Linked DNA regions of Methylorubrum populi. The protein of the gene in region 1 interacts with the protein of each later gene in a pairwise test. Links are inferred from orthologs where the notes say so. Each region holds a gene or a part of one and is shown on either strand. Other genes may lie near its edges.

Region 1 (7,578 bases):
CCCGTTCTGCCGCAGCAGGTCGCCCGGCAGGTAGACCTGTCCCTGGCGCGCGTGCCAGGGCAGAGCCCGCAGGAGGCCGGTGATGCCGTAGGCGACACCGGCATGGCCGGCCGCCGCCGCGCCGCCGGGCTCGGCCCCGTCGGCGAGCACGAGGCCGGAGAGGCGGATCAGCGCCGAGGCGGTCTCGCCGCAATAGCCCTCCAGATCGTTCACCCGGGGCATCGGGTCGTCGTAGAGGTCGAAGACCCGGGCATCGATCAGGTCGACGAAGGGCTGGCGCCCGAGGCGGCGGGTGACGATGGCGTCCTCCAACGCCGCGGCGACGGGATTGGCCCGCACGTCGCCCCGCGCCTCGCCCTGGAGCGCGTCGCGCCACCATTGCAGCCGGATCTCGCCGGCCATCGGGTTCGAGGCCGCCTCTCGCACGCGGGCGATGGTCAGGCTGAAGGCGGCCAGCGCGAACAGGTGCGGCCGGAAGGCGGCCGGCGCGAACAACGTCGCGAAGTAGCGGTCGGGGTCGCCCGCGCGCACCAGCTCCTCGCAGTGCCGGAAGGCGAAGGCGAGCCCGCCATTGCCGGCCTCCGGGCTCGTCTCGGTTCGGGTCTCGGGGCGCGTCATGGAGCGGGGCTCATGCGGCGTTCTAAGGCTCAAGCAACGGCGATCAGCGCGGCCGCGACCTTGCGGTTCTCGGCCATCAGGATGTTGTAGGTGCGCGCCGCCGCCCCCGTCTGCATGGTGTCGAGGCCGATACCCGCGGCCTTGAGGCGCTGGCGCAGGGCCTCGGGCAAGAAGACGATATCGGCGCCGGTGCCGATGAGGAGCAGTTCGATGGCCTCGGCCTCGGCGAGGACGGGCGACAGGCTCGGCCCGTCGATGGCGGAGGGCGCGCTCACATCCCAGGCGCGCACGCCCGAGGGCAGCAGCAGGATCGAGCCGCGATGGGACATCTGCCCGAAGCGGAAGCCGCCATTGCCGTAGGCGTCGATGCCGTGGCGGCCGGGCAGGAAGCCGTCGTGGATCTGCCCCGGTACCCGTCCCTCGCTCACGCCGCGTCTCCCCTCATCGCGTCCCGGACGAAATCGGACGCGCCGGCGCCGCCCTCGACCGCCGCGGCTGCGGGGACCGTGTCGAACCGGTATCCCGCGGCGCGCCGCACGCCCCGCCCTACTCCGCCGCCTGCGGCAGGCCGGATTCGCGCTGCGACGCCTTCGCCCCCGAGAGACGCAGGCCGATATAGATCAGTGCCGGCGTGGAGACGAAAATCGCCGAGTAGGTGCAGATCACCACGCCGCAGAGCATCACCACGGCAAACCCCTTGATCGCCTCGCCGCCGAACAGCACCAGCGCCACCAGCGACAGCGTGGTCGAGAGCGAAGTCATCACCGTGCGCGACATGGTGGAGTTGATCGAGAGATTCAGCAGCTCGACCACCGGAATGGTCTTGTAGCGGCGCATCAGCTCGCGGGTACGGTCGAACACCACCACCGTCTCGTTGAGCGAGTAGCCGACGATGGTCAGGATCGCGGCGATCGAGGTCATGTTGAACTCGATGCGGGTGATGATGAAGATGCCCACCGTGAGCACGATGTCGTGCAGGGTGCCGACGATGGCGCCGAGCGCCAGCTCCCGCTCGAAGCGGAACCACAGGTAGAGCAGCACCGCCAGCACCGAGAGGACCACGCCGATCGTGCCGGACTGCACCAGCTCGCCGGAGACGCGCGGGCCCACCGTCTCGGTGCGGCGGAAATCGTACTGCGCGTCGAAGGCGGCATGCGCCTTCTGCATCACCGCGGTCTGGCCCTGCTCGCCCGGCTGGAGCGGAAAGCGCACCAGCACCTGCCCCTGGCCGCCGAGTTCCTGCACCTCGGTCTCGCCGAAGCCGAAGCCGTTGGCGGTGTGGCGGATCTCGGCGACGTCCGCCGTCTGCCCGGGTTTGGCCTGCAGCTCGACCAGGGTGCCGCCCTTGAAATCGATGCCGAAATTGAGCCCGACCGTGACGAACAGCAGCACGGTCACCACCGACATCACCGCCGAGAGCGGGAAGGTGACGCGCCGGAACCGCATGAAGTCGAAATGCGATTCGTCGGGCCAGAGGCGGAGCAGGCGCATGGTCGGTCTCGGATCATGAAGGCCGGCGCGCCGCGCCTGAGCCTTCGAAGCGGTGTCCGCGGCCCGCTTCATGCGGACCGCCTCAAATCCCCGGGCGGGGGTCGATCAGAACGGCAGGGCCTTGGGCCGGAACCAGTTGTACCACACCGCGATCATCATGCGGGTCAGGGTCACGGCGGTGATGACGGTGGTGAGGATGCCGAGGATGAACACCACGGCGAAGCCCTTCACCGGGCCGGAACCCATGAAGAACAGGAGCAGGGCGGCGATCGCCATGGTCGAGTTCGAATCGATGATGGTGGCAAACGCCCGGTCGAAGCCCGCCTGGAGCGCCGAGACCAGGGACCGTCCGGCGCGGGATTCCTCGCGCATGCGCTCGTAGATCAGCACGTTGGAATCGACCGCGGTGCCGATGGTGAGCACGATGCCGGCGATGCCGGGCAGCGTCATCGTCGCCTCCAGCACCGACATCAGGCCGAGGATCAGGCCCACATGGACGATGAGCGCGATGTTGGCGATGAAGCCGAAGGTGCCGTAGGTCGCGAACATGAAGGCGATGACGAGCCCGGCGGCGACCAGCGTCGCCATCTTGCCGGCCTCGATCGAGTCGCGGCCGAGGCCGGGGCCGACGACGCGGCGCTCGACCACGGTGAGCTTGGCCGGCAGCGCGCCCGCCCGCAGCAGCACCGAGAGGTCGTTGGCGTCCTTGACGGTGAAGTTGCCGGTGATCTGGCCCGAGCCGCCGGTGATCGCCGAGCGGATCACGGGGGCCGACTGGATCACCCCGTCGAGCACGATCGCCATCCGGCGGCCGACATTCTCCGAGGTCGCCTGACCGAAGCGCTGGGCGCCGCGCAGGTTGAACTTGAAGCTCACCATCGGCTCGTGGGTCTGCGGGTCGAAGGCGGGCTGGGCGTCGGTGAGATCGCTGCCATCGGCCATGACGCGGCGCTCGACCGGCACCTTGGCGCCGCCCTCGTCCTTCGAGGGCAGCAGATCGACGTCGCCGGAGGGCGAATCGGCCAGCATGCGGAATTCGAGCTTGGCGGTCTTGCCGAGCTGGTCCTCCAGCTCCTGCGGGTTCTGCAGGCCGGGCACTTGGACGAGGATGCGGTCGGCGCCCTGCTGCTGGATCGACGGCTCCTTGGTGCCGCCGAAATCGATGCGCTTGCGCACCACTTCGATCGCCTGGGTGACGGCGCGGCGGGTGCGGTCGTTGACGCCGGCATCCGTCAGGACGAGCTGGATCGTGCCGTTCTCGGCCTCGTTGACCGTCAGCGTCTGGCCGCCGGCGGCGAGCGGATTGTTGATCGGCTGGGCGAGCTCGCGCAGCTTCGGCATCACCTTGGCGCGGGCCGCCGCATCGGGGATGCGCAGCTCCACCCCGCGGTTGATCACGCGGATGCCGCCCTCGGGCGAGACGGAGGCCTCGCGCAGGATGCGGCGCACGTCGTCGCGCAGGCCCGTGACCATCGAGCGGACGAGGTCGGGCTGGTCGATTTCCAGGAGGATCTGCGAACCGCCCTGGAGGTCAAGGCCGAGCACGATCGCCCGGGTCGGCACCATCCACTGGATCGGCTTCGGCAGTGCGTTGACGAAGGCCTCGCGCTGCTCCTTCGAGAAAAAGCTCGGCACCGCGAGGCTCAGACCGATCAGGATGATGGCCAGGGTCGCGAAAATCTTGGTTCTCGAGAAGCGCAGCATCCGCCCGGTTCCGACTTTTCTGTCATGGGTGCCGGGCGTTTGAGGACCGGCACGCGCGTGTGGCGCCTCAGGAGGCCTTGACCGGGGCGCCCTTGACGCGGACCTCGGAGATCATCGTGCGCACCACCTTCACGCGCACGTTCGGGGCGATCTCGACCTCGATCTCCGAGGCGTCGTCCGCGACCTTGGTGACCCGGCCGACAAGGCCGCCCGTGGTCACGATGGTGTCCTCGCGGCGGACGTTCTTCACCATGTTCTGGTGATCCTTGAGCCGGCGCTGCTGCGGGCGCAGGATCAGGAAGTACATGATCACGAAGATCAGGACGAAAGGTACGAATTGCAACGCGACATCCGCGCCGCTTCCGGCACCGGCTCCTTGCGCGAAGGCGGGGGTGATCAACGCCGAACACTCCTGATCGAGGGCATGCGGCCCGTGAGGCCCGGCGACGCCGGAGCCTTGCGACGACGAGCCTGCCGAAAAGCGCGCGGACTATAGCGACGGGCGATTCGAAAGCAACGGCAGGGTGGTGCATCCGCCGCCGCGGTCCGGTGGTTCCCCTTTCGTCCGCCCTCGGCCTAAAAGGCGCCACCGCAGCGAGGGCCGCCGCCCTCCCCCCGCAACCGGACCCGCCCATCATGGCCGCAGAGCCGACGCCCGCCGACCTTCTCCCGCTCCTGGAACGGATCGCCGCAGCCCTGGAGCGCGCCGCCCCGCCCATCGTCCCGAAGGTGGATACGAGTGCCGCCGACGCCTTTCTCTGGGGGCCCGAGCGCCGGCTGATCGCGGTGCCGCGGGTCAACCGGGTCGAGATCGGCATCCTCACCGGCATCGACCGGGCCCGCGACATATTGGTCGAGAACACCGAGCGCTTCGCCCGCGGACTGCCTGCCAACAACGCCCTGCTGTGGGGCGCGCGCGGCATGGGCAAGTCCTCGCTGGTCAAGGCGGCCCATGCCGAGATCAACGCCCGGCGGCCCGAGGGCGCGCTACCGATGAAGCTCGTGGAGATCCACCGCGAGGACATCGAGGCCCTGCCGGAACTGATGAGCCTGCTGCGCAACGACCCGCACCGCTGGCTGGTTTTCTGCGACGACCTCTCGTTCGACGCCGACGACACCTCGTACAAGTCGCTCAAGACGGCGCTGGACGGCGGGATCGAGGGCCGGCCCGGCAACGTGCTGTTCTACGCCACCTCGAACCGGCGCCACCTGCTCGCCCGCGAGATGGTCGAGAACGAGCGCTCCACCGCGATCAATCCCGGCGAGGCGGTGGAGGAGAAGGTCTCGCTCTCCGACCGCTTCGGCCTCTGGCTCGGCTTCCACAAATGCAGCCAGGACGAATATCTGGCGATGATCCGCGCCTACGTGGAGCGCCACGGTCTCAAGGCGGAGCCGGACCGGGTGCGGGCCGAGGCGCTCGAATGGGCCACCACCCGCGGCTCGCGCTCGGGGCGCACGGCGTTCCAGTTCATCCAGGATCTGGCGGGGCGGCTCGGGCAGCGGCTCGACGGCTAAGTTTTTCAGACGCTCCAGTTCGCTGCGCCCCCCTCCCCGCAGGCGGGGAGAGGGCCAAAAACAAAACGGCGGCTCCTCGCGGAGCCGCCGTTTCCGTTTGACGTCAGGAGAAAACTCAGCCGCCGAGATGGGGCATCGGATCGACCGGGGTCGCGCCCTTGCGCAGCTCGAAATGGAGCTGGGGCGAGGTGACGTTGCCGGTCGCGCCCGACTTGGCGATGGTCTGGCCGCGCTTCACCTTCTCGCCGGGGCGCACGTCCAGCTCGCCGTTATGGGCGTAGGCCGAGACGTAGCCGTTGTTGTGCCGCACCAGAACCAGCTTGCCGTAGCCCTTCACGTCGGAGCCGGCATAGGCGACCGTGCCGTCCTCGGCGGCCTTGACCGGGGTGCCCTCGGGCACGGCGATGTTGATGCCCTCGTTGCCGCTCGAGCCGTAGCCGTTGATGATCCGGCCCTTGGCCGGCCAGCGGAACGACTCGGCCGGCGCCTGCGGGGCCGCCGCGGCAGGGATCGGGGCCGAAGCATCGGCGCTGGCGACCTTCACCGGGGCGGCTTCCTTCGCGGGCGCCTTGGCGGCTTCCTTGCTCTCCTTGGCGGCGGCCTTGGCGGCCGCTTCCGCGGCGCGGGCCTCGGCGAGCTTCTTGGCGGCGTCCGCCTTGGCCTGCTTGGCCTCGGCCTCCGCCTTGCGAGCGGCCTCCGCCTTTGCTGCCTCCTTGGCGACGTCCTTCGGATCGGGCTTCGTCTCGGCCTTGACCGTCTTCTCAGCGCCCTTCTGGCCCGGACGCGGATGCGCCTTGGCGTCGGCCACCTTCTTCGCTTCCGCGAGCTTCTTCGACTGCGCCGCCTTCTCCGCGGCCTTGGCCTCGGCCGCCTTCGCCTCGGCGATCTTGGCTGCGGCGGCTTGGCGCTCGGCCTCGCGGCGGGCGTCGGCCGCCTTCGCGGCGGCAGCCTCGGCGGCGCGCTTCTCCGCGGCCTTTTCGGCGGCCTTGTCGACAGGCTTGCCGAACTGGAGCTTGGGCTGCGGCGCCGGGGCGCGCGGCGTCATCGCGCGGCCCGAATCCGGGTTCAGGCCCGACACGCTGCTCGCCATGCCGCCCGAGATCGGTTCGGCAGTCGCCACGCGGGTCGCGGCCCGGGGCGCGGCGGCGCTCATCGCGCCGGGGCGCGGCGACAGGGCCGGGCCGGGGGCGGGCAGCGCCTGCGACTGGATCCGCGGTGTGCGGATCGCCGGGGCCGCCGCCATCTCACCCTCGCTCCCCTCCGCCGGCAGGCTGCCGGTGGCCGAGGGCTCGCCCGAAAGCGAGGCGAACGGGTTGGTGAAGGGATCGCCGAGGCGCGAGGCGTCGGACGAGCAGGCGGCGGTGCCGCCGCCGATCATTCCGATGAGGGCGAAGCGCGACAGCGTCCTCAAGCCCAGAACTTTCCCCCGAACCGGCATCGACGCACCCGTTTGAACACTGACGCAACGTGATGCGCTATTCAAACGGGATTCAGGTTAAGCAACCGTTCCCGAGATCGATGCAGGGGTCAGTTTCGCGCCTGTTCCGTAAAGGTTGAGGAATCCTGGTGACGGCGCCGGTTGCATCTTCGCTGTGCGCAGCCGTTTCCGCCCCCTCCCCGCCGCCGCGTGATCGGGCACGAGCCGCTACGGTGCGAGCGCCCGCCCCGGGGTGAGCGGGCCGAGGCGCAGGGTCGGCCCTTCCGACCGCGCAAAAGCCGCCGCGCCGTCGCGGGTCAGGGTCACCAGCCGGCTTCCCCGCCCGGTCCAGAACCCGGCGACCAGCCGCCCGCCGGATTTGAGCGCGGCGGGAAGGTGCGGGGGCAGCGCGGCGAGGCTGCCGTTCAGGAGGATGCGGTCGTAGCTGCCGCCTCGGACGACCTCCGGCGCCAGCCCGTCGGCGGTCTCGACGGCGGCGGCGTCGAAATCGTGCCCGAGATGCGCCCGCGCGGCGCGGGCAAGCCCCTCGTAGCGCTCCAGGCTGCGCACATGGGCCGCGCCCAGCCGCACCAGCAGGGCGGTGACGTAGCCCGTGCCCGTGCCGACCTCCAGCACCCGAACGCCGGGGGTGATGTCGAGGGCGCCGAGCATGGCGGCGACGATGCTCGGTGCCGTCATGGTCTGACCGCAGGCGAGCGGCAGGGCGATGTCCCGCCGGGCGTGTGTGCGCAGGGCCGGCGGGGCGAAGCGCTCCCGCGGCACTCGCTCCATCGCCCGCAGCACGGCGGTGTCGCGCACGCCCCGCTCGCGCA
Region 2 (5,918 bases), 3.0 Mb from region 1 along the record:
TTGTAGACCGGCATGAAGTCCGGCACGTCCAGGCGACCGTGCATGGTCGTCAGGCACTTGTGGTACAGGTCCTCGAACATCGGGTACTGCAGAAGATCGATGTGGAAGTGGATCACATCGAACTCGTGCGCCCGGCGATGCACGTGGTGCAGCATGGCGAGGTGGCCCGCGGTGTGATCGCGGTAGCCGAGAAGGCGCAGGCCCTCCGGATGGCAGGCGGCGAGCTTCGCCGAAGTCTGGGAATCACCGCTCGCGAACAGGGTCACGTCGTGACCCTGGCGGACGAGTTCTTCCGTAATCCACGAAACGACACGCTCGGTGCCGCCATAGAACTTCGGCGGCACGGCTTCCGCGAGCGGGGCAACCTGGGCAATGCGCACGAAGACGTCTCCTGTGACAGGAAATAGGAATGTTGGAGAGACTAATGGGGGACGCGGCCTGAGCGGGACATGAACGAAACAGACAGCCAAGGTTTATGGTTCCGCCGCGGGACTGGGGCGAGCGGCAATCTTTGCAACCCCACCGAATGCCGGCTTTCCACAGGGGCGAATCCATAGAGCTGCCGGGGGGACGAGGGTTCACCGGACACCGCCGGCCCCATGCAAGAACCTGTCCGCGGACCGGTCGCGCGGATCGGTTGATTGAAACCGCGAAAAGTTTCTGCCATAAGCCGCCCGCGTTGAACCGCCCGGCCGATCAGGGCTGCCGTGGCGGTTCCCGTTGCTCCAGCAGCATTCAAGCGCGAAGTGCCGGCCGCCGGTCGGATCGCTGTCGCGTTTCAGGAGAGCCAAATGCCCAAGCTGAAGACGAAGTCGGGCGCCAAGAAGCGCTTCAAGGTTACCGGCACCGGCAAGGTGGTCTACGCCCAGGCCGGCAAGCGCCACGGGATGATCAAGCGGACCAACAAGCAGATCCGCAACCTGCGCGGCACCACGACCCTGTTCGAGGGCGATGCCGCCAACGTGAAGAAGTACTTCCTGCCGAACCAGCGGTAAGTCCTTCCACCCCTCGCGATCTGTTTTTGTCTTAAAGTTCCAGGAGATCTCCCATGGCCCGCGTCAAGCGCGGCGTGACCAGTCACGCGAAGCACAAGAAGGTTCTGAAGGCCGCCAAGGGCTATTACGGCCGGCGCAAGAATACGATCCGCATCGCCAAGCAGGCGGTGGAGAAGGGTCTGCAGTACGCCTACCGCGACCGCAAGAACAAGAAGCGCACCTTCCGCGCCCTCTGGATCCAGCGGCTCAACGCGGCGGTGCGCGAGCACGGCCTGACCTATTCCCGCTTCATCAATGCCCTCGCCAAGTCGGGCATCGAGGTGGACCGCAAGGCCCTCTCCGAGCTCGCCATCCACGAGCCGGCCGCCTTCGCGGCGGTGGTCGAGAAGGCGAAGTCGGCCCTGCCGAAGGCCGCCTGATCGCTCCGCCACCCGGCGGACCGACGTTTTGACAAGGCGCGGCGCGGCAAGCGCCGCGCCTTCTTGTTTTCCGGGTGCTTGCGCGCTGCGCGGCGACGCGCAAAAGCAGCCCCGAAGCAGTACTCCGGCGACCTTCAAGGACAGCGGTGATGGATCTCGACGCTCTCGAACGCGATCTTCTCGGACAGGTCGAGCGGGCCGGGGACGAGACGGGGCTCGAGGCCCTGCGCGTGTCGGCGCTGGGCAAGAAGGGCAGCGTCTCGGAGCTGCTCAAGACGCTCGGCACGATGACGCCCGAGGAGCGCAAGGAGCGCGGCCCCCTCATCAACGGCCTGCGCGACCGGGTGCAGGGCGCCATCGCCGAGAAGCGCGAGGCGCTGGCCCAGGCCGCCCTCGATGCGCGGCTCGCCGCCGAGCGGATCGACGTGACGCTCCCCTTGCGCGAGGCGCCGGAGATCCGCGGCCGCATCCACCCGATCAGCCAAGTGATCGAGGAGATCACCGCGATCTTCGCCGATCTCGGCTTCTCGGTGGCGGAAGGGCCCGACATCGAGACCGACGAGCTGAACTTCACCGCGCTCAACTTCCCCGAAGGCCATCCGGCGCGGGAGATGCACGACACCTTCTTCCTCGCCCCCGACCATCTCGGGCGGAGGAAGCTCCTGCGCACCCACACCTCGCCGGTTCAGGTCCGCACCATGCGGGCCAAGCAGCCGCCGATCCGCGTGATCATGCCCGGCCGCACCTACCGGCACGATTCCGACCAGACCCACACCCCGATGTTCCATCAGGTCGAGGGCCTCGTCATCGACCGCTCGGCCAACATCGCCAATCTCAAATGGGTGCTGGAATCGTTCTGCCGCGCCTTCTTCGAGGTCGAGGCGGTGACCATGCGCTTCCGCCCCTCGTTCTTCCCCTTCACCGAGCCCTCGGCCGAGGTCGATATCCAGTGCTCGCGAAAGGGCGGCGAGCTGCGCTTCGGCGAGGGCACCGACTGGCTGGAGATCCTCGGCTGCGGCATGGTCCATCCGAACGTGCTGCGCAGCGGCGGGCTCGATCCGGATCAGGTCCAGGGCTTCGCCTTCGGCATGGGCATCGACCGCCTCGCCATGCTGAAATACGGCATGCCGGACCTTCGCCCCTTCTTCGAGGCCGACGTGCGCTGGCTGGAGCATTACGGCTTCCGGCCGATCGACGTGCCGAGCCTCGTCGGCGGGCTGACCGCCTGAGCCCTGCCGCCCCGACCTTCGATCCCGGCCCGGCCCGCTCCGGCGGCCGCGAGGATGTTCTGAGATGAAATTCACCCTCTCCTGGCTCAAGGACCACCTCGACACCGAGGCCTCGCTCGACGCGATCAGCGAGACGCTGACGCGGATCGGCCTCGAGGTCGAAGGCGTCGAGGACAAGGCCGCCGCGCTCCGTCCCTACGTCATCGCCCGGGTGATCTCGGCCGAGCAGCACCCCAATGCCGACCGCCTTCGGGTCTGCCAGGTCGATGCCGGCGACGGCCAGCCGCTCCAGGTTGTGTGCGGCGCGCCGAACGCGCGCACCGGTATGCTCTCGGTCTTCGCGCCCCCCGGCACCTACGTGCCGGGCAAGGACATCACCCTCTCGGTCGGCACGATCCGGGGCGTCGAGAGCCGCGGCATGCTCTGCTCCGGGGCGGAGCTGGGCCTCAGCGAGAACCATGACGGCATCCTCGACCTGCCTGCCGACGCGCCGGTCGGCACGCCCTACGCCGTCTGGGCCGGGCTCGACGACCCGGTGATCGAGATCAACCTGACGCCGAACCGCTCGGACTGCGCCTCGATCCACGGCATCGCCCGCGATCTCGCCGCCACCGGCATCGGCACTCTCAAGCGCGAGCCGATGCCGCCGGTGCGTGGCGAAGGCGCCTGCCCGACCTCCGTCACGCTGCAGTTCGACGCGCATGACCGCGGCCTCTGCCCGCTCTTCGCCCTCCGCCTCGTGCGTGGCGTCAAGAACGGTCCCTCGCCCGAATGGATGCAGAAGCGCCTGCGGGCGATCGGCCTGCGCCCGATCAACGCGCTGGTCGACATCACCAACTACATGACCTTCGACCGCGGCCGGCCACTGCACGTGTTCGACGCGAAGAAGGTCGCGGGCGGACTCACCGTGCGCCGGGCCGAGGAGGGCGAGAGCCTCGTGGCGCTCGACGGCAAGACCTACCGGCTCGATTCGGACACGGTGGTCATCGCCGACGCCAACGGTGTCGAGTCGATCGGCGGCATCATGGGCGGCGAGGCCTCGGGCTGCGACGAGACCACCACCGACGTGCTGATCGAATCGGCGCTCTGGGATCCGCGCAACATCGCCCGCACCGGCCGGCGCCTCGGCATCATCACCGATGCCCGCTACCGCTTCGAGCGCGGCGTCGATCCGGCCTTCGCCCTGCCGGGGCTCGACCTCGCCACGCGCCTCATGGTCGATCTCTGCGGCGGCTCGCCGAGCCAGGCCACCATCGCCGGCGAGGTGCCGGAACTCTCCCACGTCATCGACTTCCCCTGGACCGAGGTGCGGCGCCTCGCCGGCATCGAGCTGTCGCGGGCCGAGATGAAGGTGACGCTGGAATCCCTCGGCTTCCACATCTCCGGCTCGGGTGATCGCGTAAAAGTGCTGCCGCCGTCCTGGCGACCGGACGTGGAGGGCAAGGCCGACCTCGTCGAGGAGATCGTGCGCATCGCCGGCCTCGACCGGATCGAGCCGAAGCCGCTGCCGCGGATCGAGACCGTCGCGGTCGAGCCGATGCTGACCGTGCTGCAGCGGCGCGGGCGCCTCGCCAAGCGGGCGCTGGCGGGCCGCGGCATGCTGGAGGCGGTGACCTACTCCTTCATCCCGCACGAGGATGCGCGGCTGTTCGGCGGCGGCAAGCCGGATCTGGCGCTTGCCAACCCCATCGCCGCCGACCTCTCCGACATGCGCCCGAGCCTCGTGCCCGGCCTGCTGCGGGCGGCGCAGCGCAACGCCGACCGCGGCTTCCCCGACACCGCGCTGTTCGAGGTCGGCCAGTGCTTCGCCAGCGACGAGCCGGAGGGCCAGTCCCTGCGCGCCACCGGCCTGCGCCGCGGCACGGCGCGGCATGCCGGCGCCGGACGCCACTGGAGCGGCGCGGCGGAGACCGTCGATGCGTTCGAGGCCAAGGCCGACGCGCTGGCGCTGCTCGCGGCCCTCGGCGTGCCGACCGGCGGGCTCCAGATCGTGGCCGGCGGCCCCGACTGGCTGCATCCCGGCCGCTCGGGCACGCTGCAGTTCGGGCCGAAGAACGTGGTCGGGCATTTCGGCGAGCTGCATCCGCGGCTGCTGAAGGCGATGGACCTCAAGGGTACGCTGGTGGCCTTCGAGATCACCCTCGACGCCCTGCCGCTGCCGCGCCACCGGCCGACCAAGGCGAAGCCGGCGCTCGCGCTCTCCGACCTCCAGGCGATCTCCCGCGACTTCGCCTTCGTCGTCCCCCGCGACGTGCCCGCCGCCGACATCCTGAAGGCGGCCCAGGGCGCCGAGCGCAAGATGATCACCGGCATCGAGGTGTTCGACCTCTACGAGGGCGCCGGCATTCCGGAGGGCTCGAAGTCGGTCGCGGTCGCGGTGCGGCTGCAGCCCTCCGAGCGCACGCTCACCGATGCCGAAATCGAGGCGGTGAGCGCCAAGATCGTCGCCGAGGTGGGCAAGAAGACCGGGGCAACGCTCCGTTCGTGATCGCGGGAGGCAGGGCCATGGACGCGGATCTCGTCGCCGTTCTGAGGGAAGAGAATCATCTTCCGGCCGAGGCGCTGAGGCGCGCCGCCCGGGATCCCGAGGCGGTCGCCGAGCCGGTGCTCGCGCTTCTCGAGCGGGCGGCGGAGGATGCCGATGCGGTCGAGGACGAGGAGACCAACCTGCTGTTCTGGGGTCTGCACGCCCTGGCGGCGGCCCGCGACACCCGCATCTTCCCGCTCCTGATGCGCCTGATGCGCCAGGACGGCGAGGCGGTCGACGGCCTTCTCGGCGACGCGGCGACCGAGACCCTGCCGGCGGTGATCGCCTCGACCTTCGACGGCGACACCGCTTCGCTCGCCCGGCTGATCCTCGACAGCACCGCCGACGACTTCCTGCGCAATTCGGCCTTCAATGCGCTGGGGATCCTGACGCGCCAGGGGCGAATTCCGCTCGCCGAGGCAGAGGCGCTGCTGGTGCGCTTCGACGAGGCCCGCGCGGCGGTGGAGGAGGCGCCGGCCTGGATGGGCTGGGAGGAGGCGATCGCCTATCTCGGGCTGACCGGCCTCGCCCCGCGGGTGGAGGCGGCCCGGCGGGACGGGCGCATCACCGACGAGTTCAGCGACCTGCCGTGGTTCCGCAAGGCGCTCAGGCAGGCCAGCGCCGTGCCGCCGGATCTCGGCGCCTTCGACGCCCACCGCTACAGCTATCTCGACGACCCGGTGACCGCGCTGGCCTGGACCGCGGAATCCTACGGCCAGCCGATCACGAACCCGTTCAAGGATGTCGG

What was found. The genes of interacting proteins can lie anywhere in the genome.
Region 2: the proteins of secD (region 1) and pheT interact in binary tests that used the Escherichia coli proteins (3 or more experiments, as listed by UniProt). The link is inferred for Methylorubrum populi from one-to-one orthologs.

What each region holds. Positions count from the first base shown.
Region 1 is NZ_AP014809.1:4,885,998-4,893,575, forward strand. What follows is about bases 1,515-4,425. They hold secD (protein translocase subunit SecD), read right to left. Parts: upstream 3,814-4,425; coding sequence 2,215-3,813; downstream 1,515-2,214. Other genes in these bases: secF (protein translocase subunit SecF), read right to left, coding at 1,515-2,109; yajC (preprotein translocase subunit YajC), read right to left, coding at 3,881-4,213. In the rest of the region: MPPM_RS22585 (phytoene/squalene synthase family protein), read right to left, coding at 1-618; MPPM_RS22590 (Mth938-like domain-containing protein), read right to left, coding at 648-1,046; more of secF, read right to left, coding at 1,165-1,514; MPPM_RS22610 (ATP-binding protein), read left to right, coding at 4,450-5,328; MPPM_RS22615 (murein hydrolase activator EnvC family protein), read right to left, coding at 5,444-6,766; MPPM_RS22620 (protein-L-isoaspartate O-methyltransferase family protein), read right to left, coding at 6,974-7,578. UniProt on the Escherichia coli protein: Part of the Sec protein translocase complex. Interacts with the SecYEG preprotein conducting channel. SecDF uses the proton motive force (PMF) to complete protein translocation after the ATP-dependent function of SecA.
Region 2 is NZ_AP014809.1:1,848,572-1,854,489, reverse strand. The notes cover bases 2,393-5,419. They hold pheT (phenylalanine--tRNA ligase subunit beta), read left to right. Parts: upstream 2,393-2,707; coding sequence 2,708-5,131; downstream 5,132-5,419. Other genes in these bases: MPPM_RS08500 (DUF1186 domain-containing protein), read left to right, coding at 5,149-5,419; pheS (phenylalanine--tRNA ligase subunit alpha), read left to right, coding at 2,393-2,643. In the rest of the region: MPPM_RS08525 (glycosyltransferase family 4 protein), read right to left, coding at 1-380; rpmI (50S ribosomal protein L35), read left to right, coding at 792-995; rplT (50S ribosomal protein L20), read left to right, coding at 1,049-1,414; more of pheS, read left to right, coding at 1,561-2,392; more of MPPM_RS08500, read left to right, coding at 5,420-5,918.